2 regions of the Nonomuraea sp. NPDC050451 genome follow, and region 2 is predicted to be linked to the other one. Evidence: riboswitches for the same ligand, from Rfam matches in the RefSeq annotation. Region 2 holds a riboswitch; the other holds the start of a gene.
The links. Region 2 has a riboswitch for S-adenosylmethionine ahead of ACIBI9_RS46035 (GNAT family N-acetyltransferase). Riboswitches for the same ligand answer to the same signal wherever they lie in the genome.
Positions count from the first base shown of each region.

Region 1 (7,800 bases), on a different contig from region 2:
CAGTCCAGGCGACGGCGCTCCCTCGCAAAGAGGTAGATGACCGGGGCGGTGCAGACCAGCGGGCCGATGATGGCGATCGGGCGTTCCAGCCACCATTTCAGGTCCGGCGGGATCTCGGTGCCCAGGGTGCCGAAGAGCCACCACGACAGGCCCAGCGCGATGGCCATCCCGGTCGTGTGGAAGAGGAAGAGCGGCAGCGAGTACCGATTGATGAACTCGTTCACCCGCCGCCAGCGCGGACGCTCCAGCACGCGCTCCATCGACGGCCGCAGCACCTCCACCAGCCCGACCTGGAACAGCAGCAGGGCGACGATCACGAACGTGGGCGGCGCCATGTTCGACCACTTGTCGCCCGGCACGCCCACCATCGAGCCCGGGTAGATGCCCGAGTAGACCAGGCCGAACAGGGCGAACAGCCCCGTCCAGAGCACCGCGACGTCATAGCGCCTGGGCAGGATGACGATCCGGTCGTAGAAGAACCCGGCCTGGTGGGCGAGCCCCCAGACGATGATCATGTTGAGCCAGCCGACCCCGTCGACCCCGTACCGGAAGCGCACCACGTCCACCACCAGCGACGCGCCGCCGAGCCAGATCAGCGTCAGCACGTCATAGCGGCGGTGCAGCCAGAGCGCCACGGGCAGCAGCGCGATCAGAACGAGGTAGACGCCCAGGAACCACAGCGGGCTGAGCACCAGCAGCACCACCCGCCACATCCAGTCGACCTGGAACGTGAACGTCACGACCGCCCCGATGGCGATCCACACGCCGGACAGGAACAGGGCGGGTAAAGCCAGCGCGCGGATGCGCCGCCAGACGAACGAGCCGATGCCGACGCCGCGTGCCTTGGCCCGCTCCCAGGACAGCAGGTGCACGTGGCCGCCGACGTAGAAGAACAGTGGCAGCACCTGGAGCAGCCAGGTCAGGATCCACAGCCCCGAGGTGAAGCCCAGCGGGCTGGTGGGCTCGGGGCCGCTCGGCTTCCACTGCAGGATGGTGAACGCCCAGTGCCAGACGACCACGACGCACAGGCTCAGGGCGCGGAGCCAGTCGACGTACTTGTCGCGCTCGACTTTCACTTGTCGATGTCACCCACGACGAAGAACATCGAGCCGAGGATGGCCACCATGTCGGCGACCAGGTGGCCGGGCAGCATCTCCCGCAGCACCTGGACGTTGCTGTACGAGGCCGAGCGCAGCTTGAGCCGCCACGGGGTCTTGTCTCCCTTGGAGACCAGGTAGTAGCCGTTGATGCCGAGGGGGTTCTCGGTCCACGCGTACGTGTGACCCTCCGGCACCTTGAGCACCTTCGGCAGGCGCTGGTTGATCGGCCCGGGAGGCAGCGAGCGCAGCCGTTCGACGCAGGCGTCGGCCAGGTCGAGCGAGATCTTGAGCTGGTCGAACAGCACCTGGAACCGGGAGTGGCAGTCGCCGGCTTGTCGCGTGACGACCTTCACGGGCAGCTCGGGGTAGGCGAGGTACGGGTCGTCGCGGCGCAGGTCGAAGTCCACCCCGGAGGCCCTGGCGATGGGGCCGCTGACGCCGTACTGCGTGATCTGCTCGCGGGAGAGCACGCCGACGCCCTTGGTGCGGGCGATGAAGATCTCGTTGTGCAGGATGAGGTTCTCGATGTCGGGCACGCGGCGGCGGGTCTCCGCGACGGCCTCCGACACCCGGTCGAGCCAGCCGAGCGGCAGGTCCTCCTTGAGGCCCCCGACCCGGTTGAACATGTAGTGCATGCGGCCGCCGGAGATCTCCTCCATGACCGCCTGGATGCGCTCGCGCTCGTTGAACGAGTAGAACAGCGGCGTGATCGCGCCGAGCTCCAGGGGATAGGAGCCGAGGAACATCAGGTGGTTGAGCACCCGGTTGAGCTCGGCCAGCAACGTGCGCGCCCACACGGCCCGGACCGGGGGCTCCATGCCGAGCAGGCGTTCGGCGGCGAGCACCACGCCCAGCTCGTTGGCGAACCCCGACAGCCAGTCGTGCCGGTTGGCCAGCATGATGATCTGACGGTAGTCGCGGACCTCGAACAGCTTCTCCGCGCCCCTGTGCATGTAGCCGATGATCGGCTCGGCGGCGGTGATGCGTTCGCCGTCGAGCGTCAGCCTGAGCCGGAGCACCCCGTGGGTCGACGGATGCTGCGGGCCGATGTTGAGGATCATGTCCTCGGTGGCCAGCTCTTTCGCACCCGCGCCGATCCCGACCACACGTTCCGTCATATGGCAATGCTGCCACCGCGCCGGTTGCCGATCCAGGGCGGGGCCGGGTCAAGGAATGGTACGGAAACGCATCCCTAACTCGGACACGGGGAGGAATACCAGGAACGGGGGGAGATAACACCATGAAGAGAGTTGTGTTTGATGTCGCGGTGCTGATCGCACGGTTGGTGACCGGCGTGATCTTCGTGGCGCACGGCGCGCAGAAGTGGCAAGGCGGCCTTGGCGCCACGGGGCAGGCGTTCAAGGGCATGGGGATCCCGATGCCGGAGCTCGCCGCCGCGTTCGCGACCGTCATCGAGACCGTCGGCGGCCTTTTCCTCATCCTGGGCCTGCTGGTACGCCTTGTAGGGCTCCTGCTGCTGGTCAACATGCTGGGCGCCATCGCGTACGTGCACGCGGGGCACGGGGTGCTGTCCAGCGCCGGTGGCTGGGAGCTGCCCGGCGCGCTCGGGGCGCTGGCCCTGCTGTTCCTCGCGCTCGGGGGCGGCCGGATCGGGATCGACGGGATCTTCGCCGCGATGTTCGGCCGCCGCAAGGCACGCCGGGCCGCCGAGGAGGAAGGCGCCACGCAGCCGCAGCGTCCGGAGCCGTCGAACGTCACGACCAGGACCGCCGGCCCCGCGACGCCCGGGCCGACCGCCGAGGCGCCTCGGGTGCCCAGGCAGCCGACCGAGCACCGGGCCGGCGTGGTCAACGACGACGACATGAGGGACATCGACGCCCTGGTCTCCGACGAGCCGCCGCCGCACCGCAAGCCGCCGAACCGCTCCGACGCCGTCTAGCGGTTCACGAGGTCCCGCAGGGCCTCGACCAGCCGGTCCACGTGCTCCTGCGTGGTGCCGATGCCGATGGAGGCCCGCACCGCGGAGGCGGTCCCGTCCTCACACCCACCGTCGGTCTCTCCAAGAAGATGCCGGACGAACGGGTGCGCGCAGAACTTGCCGTCGCGCACGCCGATGCCGTACTCGCTGGACAGCACCTCGGCCACCTCGCGGGCCGAGTAGCCGTCCACGGTGAACGACACGATGCCGACGCGCGGGTGGTCATCCCCCCACAGCGACAGCTCCCGTACGCCCTCGATCGAGGCCAGCCCCGAGCGCAGGCGCGCGATCAGCCGCTCCTCCTCCCGCACCAGCGCGGTCCAGCCGGTGGCCGTGAGCGCGTCGCAGGCGGCGGCCAGGGCGATGGCGCCCAGCACGTTCGGGGTGCCCGCCTCGTGCCGCGGCTCCGGGTCGTCGTGCCACTCGGTGCCGTCGCCCACGGCGCGCACCGCGCCGCCGCCCTTCAGGTACGGCTCGCCCTCCGCGAGCCAGTCCCGCCGCCCGACCAACACCCCTGCGCCGAACGGCGCGTACAGCTTGTGCCCGGAGAAGGCCACGTAGTCCAGGTCGAGCGCGGTCAGGTTGAGCCGCCGGTGCGGTACGAGCTGGGCGGCGTCCACCAGGATGCGGGCGCCGTGCCGGTGCGCGACGTGGGCCAGCGCGGCGATGGGCCAGAGCTCTCCGGTGACGTTGGAGGCGGCGGTGACCACGAGCAGCTTGGGCCCCTCGATGCCGGCCAGGGCCTCGTCGGCGGCGCGGACGGCCTCGCCGGGGAAGGCGGGCGGCGCCAGCCGTACGGACTTCTGCCAGGGGAGGAGGGAGGCGTGGTGCTCGGTGTCGAAGACCACGGTGGTCGTGCCGGCGGGCAGGCAGCGGGCCAGGAGGTTCGTGGCGTCGGTGGTGTTGCGGGTGAAGATCACGGCGTCGTCCGGGCGGGCCCCGACGAACGCCCGGACCGTGTGGCGGGCCTGCTCGTAGCGGGCGGTGGTGAGCTGCGAGGCGTAGCCCGCGCCCCGGTGGACGCTGGAGTAGGCCGGGAGCGCGGCGCTGACGGCGGCGCTGACCGGCTCGAGACAGGGGGCGCTGGCGGCGTAGTCGAGGTTGGCGTAGCCGACGAGCCTGCCGCCCTTGACCGGCACCTCGAGATCGGCCCCGAGCACGGCGGGGATCGGCCTGCTCGTGGCGGCCGGAACCGCCTCGGCGGCGCGAGCGGGGACGGAGCTGAAGATCGTCAACGTGGACACGGCACATCTCCCTCAGGGTCATCGGACCCCTGGAAGCAGCCATGGAGCCCGCGCTTGCCCGCCACACCTCGTGGCGGACCAGGTCTTCACCCGGGGCACCCCGCCGCGGACGCGAGGGTTGCCGGCCAGCTAGCCGGGGCTTGTCGCTGGCACTCATGACCTACGGCGCAGACTATAACCCAATCCCCGCCACCGATCGCAAGTCGGTGAACTTATTCGCCCCCTGACTCGTTGCTACCGGAAATCCCGCCCACGTGTCATGGAGGTGCGCAGATGTTCGACTGGGTGACCGACCCTCAAATCTGGATCGGTTTCTTCACCCTGGTCGCCCTGGAGATCGTGCTGGGGATCGACAACATCATCTTCATCTCCATCCTGGCCGGGAAACTACCTCCCGAACAACGGGACAGAGCCCGGGTGCTGGGGCTGGGCGCGGCCCTGATCACCCGGCTGCTCCTGCTGCTCGGCCTGTCGTGGGTGGTGCAGCTCACCGAGCCGCTGTTCGCCGTCTTCGGTCACGAAATATCGGGACGCGACCTGATCCTTTTGCTCGGCGGCCTGTTCCTGCTGGGCAAGAGCGTCACCGAGATCGGCCACAGCATGGACGGCCCCGTGGGCAAGGACGGCAAGAAGGCCGCGGCCGCCTCCTTCGCCGCGGTGATCGTCCAGATCATGGTGCTGGACATCGTGTTCTCGCTCGACTCCGTCATCACCGCCGTCGGCATGGTCGACGAGCTCGGCGTGATGATCGCGGCGGTCGTGGTGGCGGTGCTGGTGATGCTGTTCGCCTCGGGGCCGATCAGCAGGTTCGTGGACCGGCACCCGAGCATCAAGATGCTGGCGCTGGCGTTCCTGGTGCTGATCGGCGTGGTGCTCATCGCCGAGGGCTTCGGCCAGCACATCCCCAAGGGCTACATCTACTTCGCGATGGCGTTCTCGCTCGTCGTCGAGCTGCTGAACATCCGGATGCGGAGCAAGCGACCGGCGCCACAGGAGGATGCCACTCCATAAGATGAAATAGTGCGATTTGACCCTTGGGATCCGGATTTCGTGGCTCACCCGTACCGGGTGTACGACGAGCTGAGGCGCGAGGCGCCGGTCAGTTACTTCGAGCCGACGAACCAGTGGCTGATCTCACGTCATGCAGACGTGAACGCCCTGCTCAGAGACCGCCGCCTGGGGCGGTCCTACCTCCATGTGGCAACCCACGAGGAGTTCGGCAGGCCGCCGGAGCCGGAGTTCCAGGAGCCGTTCTGGCGGGTGATCAGGGCGGGCATGCTCGACGTGGAGCCGCCGGTGCACACCAGGCTGCGCCGGCTGGTCTCCAAGGCGTTCACGCCGCGCATGGTCGAGTCCCTGCGTCCCCGGGTGCGCGCCATCGCCGAGGGCCTGGTGGACGCGTTCGTGGAGAAGGGCGGCGGCGACCTCCTCGCCGAGGTCGCCGAGCCGCTCCCGGTGACGGTGATCGCGGAGATGCTCGGCATCCCCCACGCCGACCGCCACCTGCTGCGCCCATGGTCGGCGGAGATCTGCGGCATGTACGAGCTCAACCCGAGCCTCGAGGACCAGCACACGGCGGTACGGGCGGCGTCGGAGTTCGCCGACTACCTCAAGGCCCTGGCCGCGGAGCGCCGCCGGGCTCCCGGCGACGACCTGGTCAGCGCGCTGGCGCAGATCGACGAGCTGACCGAGGACGAGCTGGTCGGCACCTGCGTGCTGCTGCTCAACGCCGGCCACGAGGCCACCGTGAACGTGACGGGCAACGGCTGGTGGGCCCTGTTCCGCAACCCCTCCGAACTGGCGCGGCTGCGCGAGGACCGCTCGCTGCTGCCCACGGCCGTCGAGGAGGTGATGCGCTGGGACACGCCGCTGCAGATGTTCGAGCGCTGGGTGCTGGAGGACATCGAGGTGCACGGCGTGGAGATCCCGCGCGGGTCGGAGGTGGCGCTGCTGTTCGGCTCGGCCAACCGCGACCCGGCGGTGTTCGAGGACCCCGACCGGCTCGACGTGGGGCGGGTCGACAATCCGCACATCTCGTTCGGGGCCGGGATCCACTTCTGCCTGGGCGCGCCGCTGGCCCGCATCGAGCTCATGGAGTCGTACGGCGCGCTCCTGGACCGGGCGGCCAAGCTCGAACTGCGGGAGGAGCCGAGCTGGAAGCCCGGCTACATCATCAGAGGGCTGCGGTCGCTGGAGGTCACCGCCGCTGGCTGAGCCAGCCGAACCCGCCGAGCCCCGCCGGGTCGATCAGCTCACCCTCCTCCGACGCCCTGGCCAGCGCCCGGATGTAAGCACGCGGTTCGGTGCGGGCCAGGTCGATCGGGGGCCGGGTGCCGGTGATCCCCAAAGCCCTCAGCGCGTCGCGCTGTGTGGACAAGGCTGTGGATATCGCGCCGGCCTGGCGCCCGGCCTCGGCACACGCGTCAAGCGCGACATGAGCCGTGATATCGCAGGTCCCATCGGGGATCGGGGCAACGACCGCACCGTCGCGGTAACCGGTCAACGTGCCACAGAGGGGCCGGTTATCCACAGGGTGTGCATAATCCGCGGCAATCGCTCGGCCCTTTGTGAGGCGTCCCACAACAGAGGCCCACGCCTCGTCGCGGGGGCGGCCGATCTCCGCGCGCGAGCCCACCCGGGTCAGCGGCCACCACCGGTCGAGCCAGGCGCGGTCGTCCGGTGGCAGCGGCTCGCCGAGGCGCTCCTCGCCGGTGCGGACGTTCACCATGATGAGGCGCGGCCCGTCGGCGGTCTGCTCCGCCACGTCGAGCGGCACGTTGTCGAGCCACTCGTTGGCGACGGCCAGGCCCGTGATGCCGGTGGGCACGCTCCGCCGCCAGGCGATCCGCTCGGGCAGGCCCTCCGGCCTGGGGGAGAGGTCGACGGCGGTGACGCGGAGCCGGTCGCGCAGCGCGGGCTCGGCGGCCTCCAGCACCTGGGCGACCAACGTGCCCTCGCCTGCGCCGATGTCGACCAGGTCGAGCACGTCAGGACCGCCGAGCTCGGTGTCCACCTCCGACAGCAGCGCCAGCACCGCGTCGGCGAACGCCGGGGAGGCGCTGACCGAGGTCCGGAAGTGGCCTGAAGGGCGTTCGCGAAGGTAGAAGCCCTCCTCGCCGTACAGCGCACGCTCCATCGCGGCGCGCCAGGTGAGCCACATGTCCAGGACTATCTCATGACTTTCGTGTGACACGCATCGTCATCATTTGGCTACTCATTGTCGCCGACTTGCGGTACGTTTACCTAATGTCATCGAGCAGTCGCGTTGCGTCATCCCTCGTTTGGTGCGACCGGCCGCTCCCGAGCAAGCACCAGCGGCCCCGGGCCGCCAAACTGAGAGGAGCCCTCGTGCTGAAGAAGGTCATGGTCGTCACAGGAGCCGTCGCCATGCTGTCGCTCGCGGCCCCGGCGCACGCCGACACGACCAGCGGCAACGGCAGCGTGCTCGGCGGCAACCAGCTGCACCTTCCCATCGCGATCCCGATCAACGTCTGTGGCAACGCCGTGGCCGTCATCG
Region 1 covers NZ_JBITHZ010000007.1:330,432-338,231, reverse strand. The annotation lists gene ACIBI9_RS24595 (acyltransferase) at 1-1,076, opposite strand, end outside; gene ACIBI9_RS24590 (NADH-quinone oxidoreductase subunit D) at 1,073-2,218, opposite strand; gene ACIBI9_RS24585 (DoxX family protein) at 2,341-3,000, shown strand; gene ACIBI9_RS24580 (aminotransferase class V-fold PLP-dependent enzyme) at 2,997-4,283, opposite strand; SAM riboswitch class IV at 4,329-4,444, opposite strand; gene ACIBI9_RS24575 (TerC family protein) at 4,557-5,294, shown strand; gene ACIBI9_RS24570 (cytochrome P450) at 5,304-6,497, shown strand; gene ACIBI9_RS24565 (SAM-dependent methyltransferase) at 6,481-7,443, opposite strand; gene ACIBI9_RS24560 (chaplin family protein) at 7,632-7,800, shown strand, end outside.
Region 1: linked by a shared signal. The riboswitch ahead of ACIBI9_RS24580 (aminotransferase class V-fold PLP-dependent enzyme) and the one ahead of ACIBI9_RS46035 (GNAT family N-acetyltransferase) in region 2 are both predicted to bind S-adenosylmethionine.

Region 2 (7,800 bases):
CTTGGGGGCGATCGACGAGCCAGGGTGAGGAACGAACCCTGGCTCACCGGAAACGCGGACAATGCCCCGAGGAGTAATGGGCTTTGAGGTTGAGCCTCGGTGTCTACTTGCCGCTGTCGATCGCGGCGATGCCGCCGGTGTCGTTGGTTGGTTTGAGTTGGGTCGTGGACTCCTCGGACAGGTGGCGGCGCTTGCGTGGCTGCCGTTCGTTGTGCATGTCCGGTCGCTGGGTCAGCGGGGTCGCCGGTACTGCAGATATGCGATCCCGTTGCTGGAGGCGGTGCTGGAGACCAGGTCGAGTTGGTAGGACTTGGGGACGCCGTCGAACAGCCGGGTGCCCTCGCCTGCAACGTAGGGGAACATGCTCAGCTGGAGTTCGTCGATCAGGTCGAGCCGCATGAGCGACCGCCAGAGGCTGACACCGCCCCAGACCACGATGTGGCCGTCGCCGCCCAGCCTGAGCTTGTCGATCTCTTCTGTCGTGTCACCAGCGGCGATGGTGGTGTTGGCCCAGTCGGCCGTCTTCAGGGTTCGGGAGAAGACGACCTTGCGCCCGGCGTTCAGGATGTCGGCGAACGGATGGTCGGTGGAGGTTGTCATGGCCCCGGCGATGCTCTCGTAGGTGGTGCGGCCCATGAGGTGCGCGTACGCGCTCCGAAGAAAGTCGAGGTGCGCCGGGTCCTCGGGCTCACGGTTTTCGGGCAGGTCGAAGCAGAACTTCCAGAACTCGGTGCCCTCGTCGGCGAGGAGACCGTCGAGGGAGTAGTTGAACACTGTCGCTATCAGCTTCCGCATGATCAGAACTCCGTGGTCTCGGGTCGTCTGGGGACCGTGTTTGCTGGGGGAACGTGTGTCCCGGGCCCCAGCGCTCGCGCGGCCGCGGCGTCTGTGGCCTGTCGCTAATGCTTTGGACGACACTGCCGCCCAAAACTCATCGGTGCCCGGGCTATTGGCTGGTTGCGCGGTCAGGTACCGGGGTGTCTTGGAGCAGTGCGCGCGTCCGCACGGGTTGCGGTTCGGGTTTACCGCCCATCCGGGGTTCAAAGTCCCCGATCCTCCGCAGGTCGGAAGGCCCTCTCCCCAGATCTTGATCTTCGAGGGCGTCGTAGTCGCAACGCCTCGCGGGGCCGCGCTGAGTCGTGGCCTGCAGAAATGCGATGGCCAGGTTGTCTGTCCTGCGGATGATCGGGGAGCCAGGCGGGTCGGCGACGGTGGACGTGACCGATCGCCCACGCTGGTCCAGTCTGGTCGACAGAAACTCGCCTGCGTCGATATCGGCTGGTCACAAGACCCTTAGGGCTGCCTCCGGACGCCGGACGCGATCAGATTGTGCTCGCGGGAGAAGGTCGTGTGGATAGCCGTGGGACGTCGTTCGGCGCTTGGCACCTGCCAGTACGGAGCGGTCCGAATCGCGTCGGCGGCGGCCCGCAGAAGGCGACAACTCTCAGGATGAGACTGCGTAGCGGGTGGCGATCGCGGCGGCGCGGTTGTGCAGGGAGGTGCGCAACCACTGCGGGGCCAGGGCTTCCGCGTTCGTGCTGAGCTGCCACAGCGCCCATTCGGCGTGTCTCGGATCTTGGAAGGTCACCTCCAGCCGTAGCCAGCCGTCTGAGTCGGCTTCTTCGGCGAGGACGGCCAGCGCGGTGCCCAGCAGGTCCTCCCGCCGCGCCGGGTTCACCCGTACCAGCACGGTGACTTGGTCGCCGCCGGTCCGAAACTGTGTGCTGCGTTCCTGCCAGGCCCGGTCCAGATCGACCCGGTCTGGTCGCTGTGCGGGTTCGGGGAGTTCCTTGGCGGCCAGGACCCGGGACAGCCGGTAGGTGCGGTCCGCGCCAGACCTCGTGGCCAGCAAGTAGCCCTGGTCGCGGATGGTGACCAGGCCGATCGGGTCCACCGTGCGCCACTTCGGGGTCTGGTTCACAGCCGCGTAGTGGATCTGCAGCTTGTGTCCGGCGAACACCGCGCGCAGGACCTCGGCCGCTATGGCGTCAGGCACCTCCTCAGCGACCAGCCGACGCGAGAGCAGGTCGGTCTCCGGGTCGATGAGCAATCGCTCGGCCACGCCGGCCGCGGTGTCCCGATAGCTTTCGGGTAGCGCGTCAACCACCTTGAGCATCGCTGAAGCGAGTGCCGAGCCGAGGCCGAATGCCTGCGCGCCGCGCCGCGATCCGGCGATCAGCAGGGCAAGGGCCTCGTCGGGGTTCAGTCCGGTGAGCTCGGTCCGGAAACCGGGCAACAACGCGAAACCGCCGTGCCGGCCGCGTTCGGCGTAGACCGGGACACCGGCTGCGGACAGCGCCTCGATGTCGCGCAGCACGGTGCGGGTGGATACCTCCAGCTCGCGGGCCAGTGCGGCCGCGGACAGCCGACCGTGCTGGCGCAGCAGCAGCACCAGCGAGACCAACCGGTCGGCGCGCATGCGAGAACTTTATCGAAATACACGACACAGGATGTCGTGATTTGTTGGGAGGCTCCTCAACGCGACCAAAAAGATGACGGCTACCGAGCCGCTGGACGTACGTAACGTCGACGAACCGAATGGAGCTGATGTGGCAATGGAGCGAACGGCGGTCAACCCGTGGACGTGGTCGGTGGAGCTGGGGTACAACCAGGGCGAGATCGTCTCCGGGCACACCCGGACCTTGTACTGCTCCGGCCAGACCGCGATGAGCGGCGAAGGTAAGCCCCAGCATGCCGGTGACATGGCGGCGCAGTTGGCGCTGAGCCTCGACAATCTGGAGGCCGTGCTCGGCGAGGGCGGCATGTCCCTCGCGAACCTCGTCCGGCTCAACGTCTACACCACCGACGTCGATCGGCTCTTCGAGCACTACGGCGTGCTGGCGTCGCGGTTGAGCGCCGCCGGGGTGGCACCGTCCACCACGATGCTCGGGGTGACACGGCTGGCGATCCCCGACCTGATGGTCGAGCTTGAGGGGACCGCCGTCGCGTGATGTGACCTCGCCGCCTCCGGCAGGGCTGCCGGAGGCGGCACGAGTAGCAGGCAGGTGGGGTGATTTCCGGTGCTCAGAATGGTGACAATCGGCGTCTATGGCTTCGACGGCGCGTCCTTCCTGCAACGACTGCGGTACGCGGACGTTCGTCTGTTGCTTGACGTACGCCAGCGCCGCGGTGTGCGCGGACCCGAGTACGCCTGGGCGAACTCGCGCCGGCTGCAGGCGGCCCTCGCCCAGGCCGGGATCGCCTACGAGCACCACCGTGAGCTCGCCCCGACCACCGAGTTACGCCAGCTCCAGTACGCCGAGGACCACCGCCAAGGGGTCGGCAAGCGCTCGCGCCGCGAGCTCGCCGCCGAGTACACCCGCCGCTACACCACCGAGATCCTCGACCGCGCCGACCTCACGCCGATCGTGTCGGCGCTGCCGAGCAGCGGGACCGCGGCGCTGCTCTGTGTCGAGCTCGACCCTGAGGCCTGCCACCGCTCGTTGATCGCCCAGCGGCTGGCCGGGCAGCATCACATCACGATCGAGCACCTGCGCCCTACGTAGGTGTAGCGCCCTCGGTGGTGATCACTTGGATGTGTGCCCGGGCGTCGTGCACTTGGACATCCCGGCTGCCTGAGGTTTGGACGACTTCATTCTGGTGCTTGGCCGCTGGGAGATAAGGCAGAATAAAACCCTGCAGGTGCACGGTAGGTCGTTCGGCAGTCGAGGCGAAGGTCTCCGCAATGGTGGACTTTCCGGATCCTGGCGGTCCGCCGAGCAGCACGAGCCTGCCGAATTGTGAAGTGGTGGCTGCGTCTTGGTCTGGCAGTTAAGTGCTCTTCGGGGTGGGAGATATCGACGGAGCTTATCCAAAGGAGATGCCGGAAATCCAAGTGGCTGAGCAAAGAAATTCTTGTTAAGCGATCTCCGGGGTGAGCTGTGTCACTGCTGGTCGCGTGTCGACTGGAGTCGTACTTGACAGGCGCCAGGCCACCACCCCGCCGATAGGGTCGGTGATGCGATTGGCGTGGGTTGCGGTTCCGCCCATATGGCATTGCCTGGAGCAGGGTGGCTGTGAGCTGCTAACGCGGTTTGGGTTTACAGTTCCGCCACAGATGGAAGGCCTTCACTTTGATTAGGGAGAGGGCCTTTTGCTCGTCAGGGCTGTCCCCACGGCTTGAGGAGTTCTTGATCGCGTACGGCCCGGCGTCGGTATGACATTCAACAAGACCCCCTAGAACGGCTATTCCTGAGCTCCCGGCCTATTGGTGCTCGTTGCGAGAGGTATCCATGACGTCCCATACTGATGATCATGACTTTCCCGCACGATTCGCAAGCGATAAGCTCCCGATGGCGCGTGGTCCTCGCCGGCGTGGCGGTCGTCAGCGCCGTTGCGCTCACCCTCGCGGCAACCTTCGGTTTTATCGAGGGCGCGCAGGTCGGACTCGATGACAGCCTCAAGGACACCACGCTGTGGATGTTCCTTTGGGCCACGGCCACGATCGTTCCCGTTTCAGCGGCCATAGCAATCATCGGCTGCGCCGCCGCCACAAAGTGGCACCTGGGTAAGCGACTCGCCCTGCAGCTTCTGATATTCGCCGGTGCGGGGCTCATCTGGTCCACAACGACCGGTATCCTCGCCGAATTGCCCTAGCCGTGCCGAGGATTACCCCGCTGCTGGACCGGATCGGCAGGGCTGAAAGGGGTTCTCACTATGCGAGACCCGTCCCCGCCTATCACGAGGGTCGGGGATCTGTGCCCACACCTGCCGCAGGTCCGTCAGGTCTGTCGCCCCTTCGTCGAGCACGCTTTCGTCCAGGCCAACATCGTTGATCATGGTAGCGATGGCGGACAGGGCGGGCGGCACGGCAGCCTGAACGTCACGGATGTGGTGGAACGTGGTTAGCTGACCGAGGACGAGCCCGGCATGTTCGCCATGGCAGAGCCGGTTCGCCGGATAACACTGGCGCCCAGTGGGGTCTGACCGGAGCCGTCCTCAAATTCCGCGCGCGTCATCAGCAACGGTTGACCTCAACGCCTATGGACCTACCACCTCAACCGCGTTCACCACACCCGCAACCAGGACGATTCCGCCCACCGCCTGATCGCCACCGTCACCCAGCCGAAGCTTCTCAGAGGGCCGGCGAACGAGAGCTGAGACGGGCTTGCAGTACCGGTTTGACGGTAGGCCATTCGGTGGCGACCACTGCGAACATGGCCGAGTCGCGAACCTTGCCCTCCTCGCCGCGCGCCCACGACATGGACCAAGCACGCAGCACGCCCTCAAAGGGAATGCCGAGTCGCTTCAAGGCCCGGCGGCAGCGGTGGTTGCGGGCGTCGGTCTTCAGGTCGACGCGGGCGACGCCGAGCGCGTCGAACGCGTACGACAGCAGCAACAGTTTCGCCTCGGCGTTGATCCCTGTGCCCTGCGCCGAGGCGGCCAGCCAGGTGAAGCCGATCTCGATCGCCCGCAGGCCAGGCCGATCCGGCCACCTGCGAGGATCCCACAGGCCGGTGCAACCCACCGCCTTGCCGTCGGGGAGCCGAACCTGTGCGAATGGGGTCAGCCCGTCGCGGGAGAGTTGAGCCGCCAGGTAGTCCGGAATCTCGTGAGCGCGAGGCACCAGCGTGAAATCGTAGGACGACCGATCCTCCTCGACCGCCTCCGCGAGATCCGGCGCGTGCCGCATCGCCAGCGGCTCCAACCGCACCAGATCACCGGCAAGGACAGGAACATCAAGCCGTACGCTCATCAGCTCTCCCTCATCGTTCCTGGCATTGGCACCTTTCCCGCGGATTTCCCGCCGGGGAGGTTGCCGGACCGTCACAGGGCCAGGTCCCTCGGATCCTCTGGATGAACTACCGAGTCAAGAGCATGCCTGCACAGGCGGACACCGTCAATCCGCCGCAAGGGCTGAACTGGAGCTCCTTCCGGAGGAGTTGCACCCAATGCGGTTTGGGGTTCCGCCCATCCGGGGTTCGAATCCCCGATCCTCTGCGGGCCTTTGAGTCTTTGCGAGTGGTCTCGTGCGGTGAATGGGTTGGCTGACTCCTGGACCGCGGAAATGCGTGGCCCGGGTCGTCCCGGGGCGGGGGAGGGTGGCGGTTAGGGAGTTCTCGCGGAGATGTGTCTTGCCCCCTTAGGCTCCAACCGTGATCACGGTTGTTGACTACGATCCTGCATGGCCCGATCGGTTTGAGGCGCTGCGAAAGGAGTACGCCAAGGCATTGGAAGCCGCTAGTGTGCCGGTGATTTCCATCGAACATGTCGGTAGCACGTCAGTCCCCGGGCTGGCCGCCAAGCCCATCATCGACTGCGACATCGTGGTGGCCGAGCATGATGTCGAGGCTGCCACGGACGTCCTGATCGGCCTGGGTTTCTCGCCGTTGGGCGAGCTGGGAATCCCTCAGCGATGGGCGTTCAAGGAGCCCGCGCGACTCGCCGGGACCAATACCTACGTCATCGTTGACGGGGCGCTGTCGCTCCGGAACCACCTTGCGGTCAGAGACATCCTGCGCGCCGACGAGGAGCTTCGTGACCAGTACGCCGCGGTGAAGAAGCGTGTTGGCGCAACGGCCGCCGACATCGACGACTATGGCCGCGGAAAGAATGCGATGGTGCAGGCAATCCTCGCCGCGGCTGGTCTTACCGATGCGGAACGAGCATCGATAGACAGCAATCAGGTGCCGTCACACGACGAGGTTCCGAGGTGACGAACGGCCGGCGACGCGAGCCTGTGCAAGGCACGCTCCCCGACCGAGCATTTGCACCCACCTAAGCCACCCACCAGGCTGCAATACAAGGCCGTACCGAGCCAATCCCCTGCATTGACGTCAACGATCTCGAACGAGTCCGAACGTCGGTGGGTCACGGAGTGCTGATCTGCGGTTGATGTGCGCTCACCAGGCACAATCAAGTCGTGGACTGTCTGGACCCTCCCCTTCTGGAGGCTGGACTGAGCTTGGTGACTGGTGGTTGTCAGGGGCGGAGTGCTCCACGGCGGTACGGCGATGGGTGTGGCTCGTTCTCAGGGACCCGCTCGCCTGCGCGGACCCGTGACCAGGTAAGTGATCGTTGCGGCGTATCTACGGTTCGCCGTGCCCACCTGCGGAAACTCTCCGCAACATCGCTTCACTCCTGAGGCGCTTCACCTGCGGGTTCAGGACGAACAGCCCGCAGCGCTCGGGATCAGTGTTGCGGCCCCGACAAAGCCACCGTGACTGGAGCCTTCGTCCGCCTCGGCGAGGCTACCGCTCGCGAGCCTTCACCCGGATGCGCTCCGGTCTCCGGCCTCGTGGTAGCGCGCCCAGCCTTCATCGAGAAGTCGGAACCCTGCATCGATGGTTGATTCCGGACTTGCCTCGTGGGTGGCGCTGAGCTGGATCTGCAGGGCGAAACGGACGTAGAAGCGGATCTCGTCGGTCGGCTCCGTGAGCCCGAACTCCTTGGCGATCGCGGCAACCAGGGCGCCCTCATGGCGGAACCACATCTTCTCCGCGTAATCGATAAGGGCCGGTGTCTCTTCCATGAGGGTGAGGATCTGGCGTTGGGGCCCAGACCTCATCGCGGCGATCTCGGAGAGGTAGTGCGCCTTCAGTGCGTCGGAGATTGTAGTCCCCGGCGCCCGGCCGCTGACCGCGGCCACGAGGCGCTCATGCCGTTCGTCCTCGTCGCTGAAGACAAGCGCCTCCTTCTGCGTGAAATGCGTGAAGACCGTCTTGGGTGAGACGTCCGCCTTGTCGGCGATCTCGCGAACGCTGACCCCGTCGAAGCCGCGCTCGAGAAAGAGCGCCGTTGCCGCGTCCAAGATCGCCGCCCGCGTTGCTGCCTTCTTGCGTTCCCGCCGTCCCACGACCG
Region 2 covers NZ_JBITHZ010000024.1:178,890-186,689, reverse strand. The annotation lists gene ACIBI9_RS46065 (dihydrofolate reductase family protein) at 232-795, opposite strand; gene ACIBI9_RS46060 (helix-turn-helix transcriptional regulator) at 1,445-2,419, opposite strand; gene ACIBI9_RS46055 (RidA family protein) at 2,556-2,951, shown strand; gene ACIBI9_RS46050 (DUF488 family protein) at 3,030-3,506, shown strand; gene ACIBI9_RS46045 (AAA family ATPase) at 3,499-3,726, opposite strand; gene ACIBI9_RS46040 (hypothetical protein) at 4,255-4,596, shown strand; gene ACIBI9_RS46035 (GNAT family N-acetyltransferase) at 5,075-5,695, opposite strand; SAM riboswitch class I at 5,703-5,803, opposite strand; gene ACIBI9_RS46030 (GrpB family protein) at 6,096-6,656, shown strand; gene ACIBI9_RS46025 (TetR/AcrR family transcriptional regulator) at 7,208-7,800, opposite strand, start outside.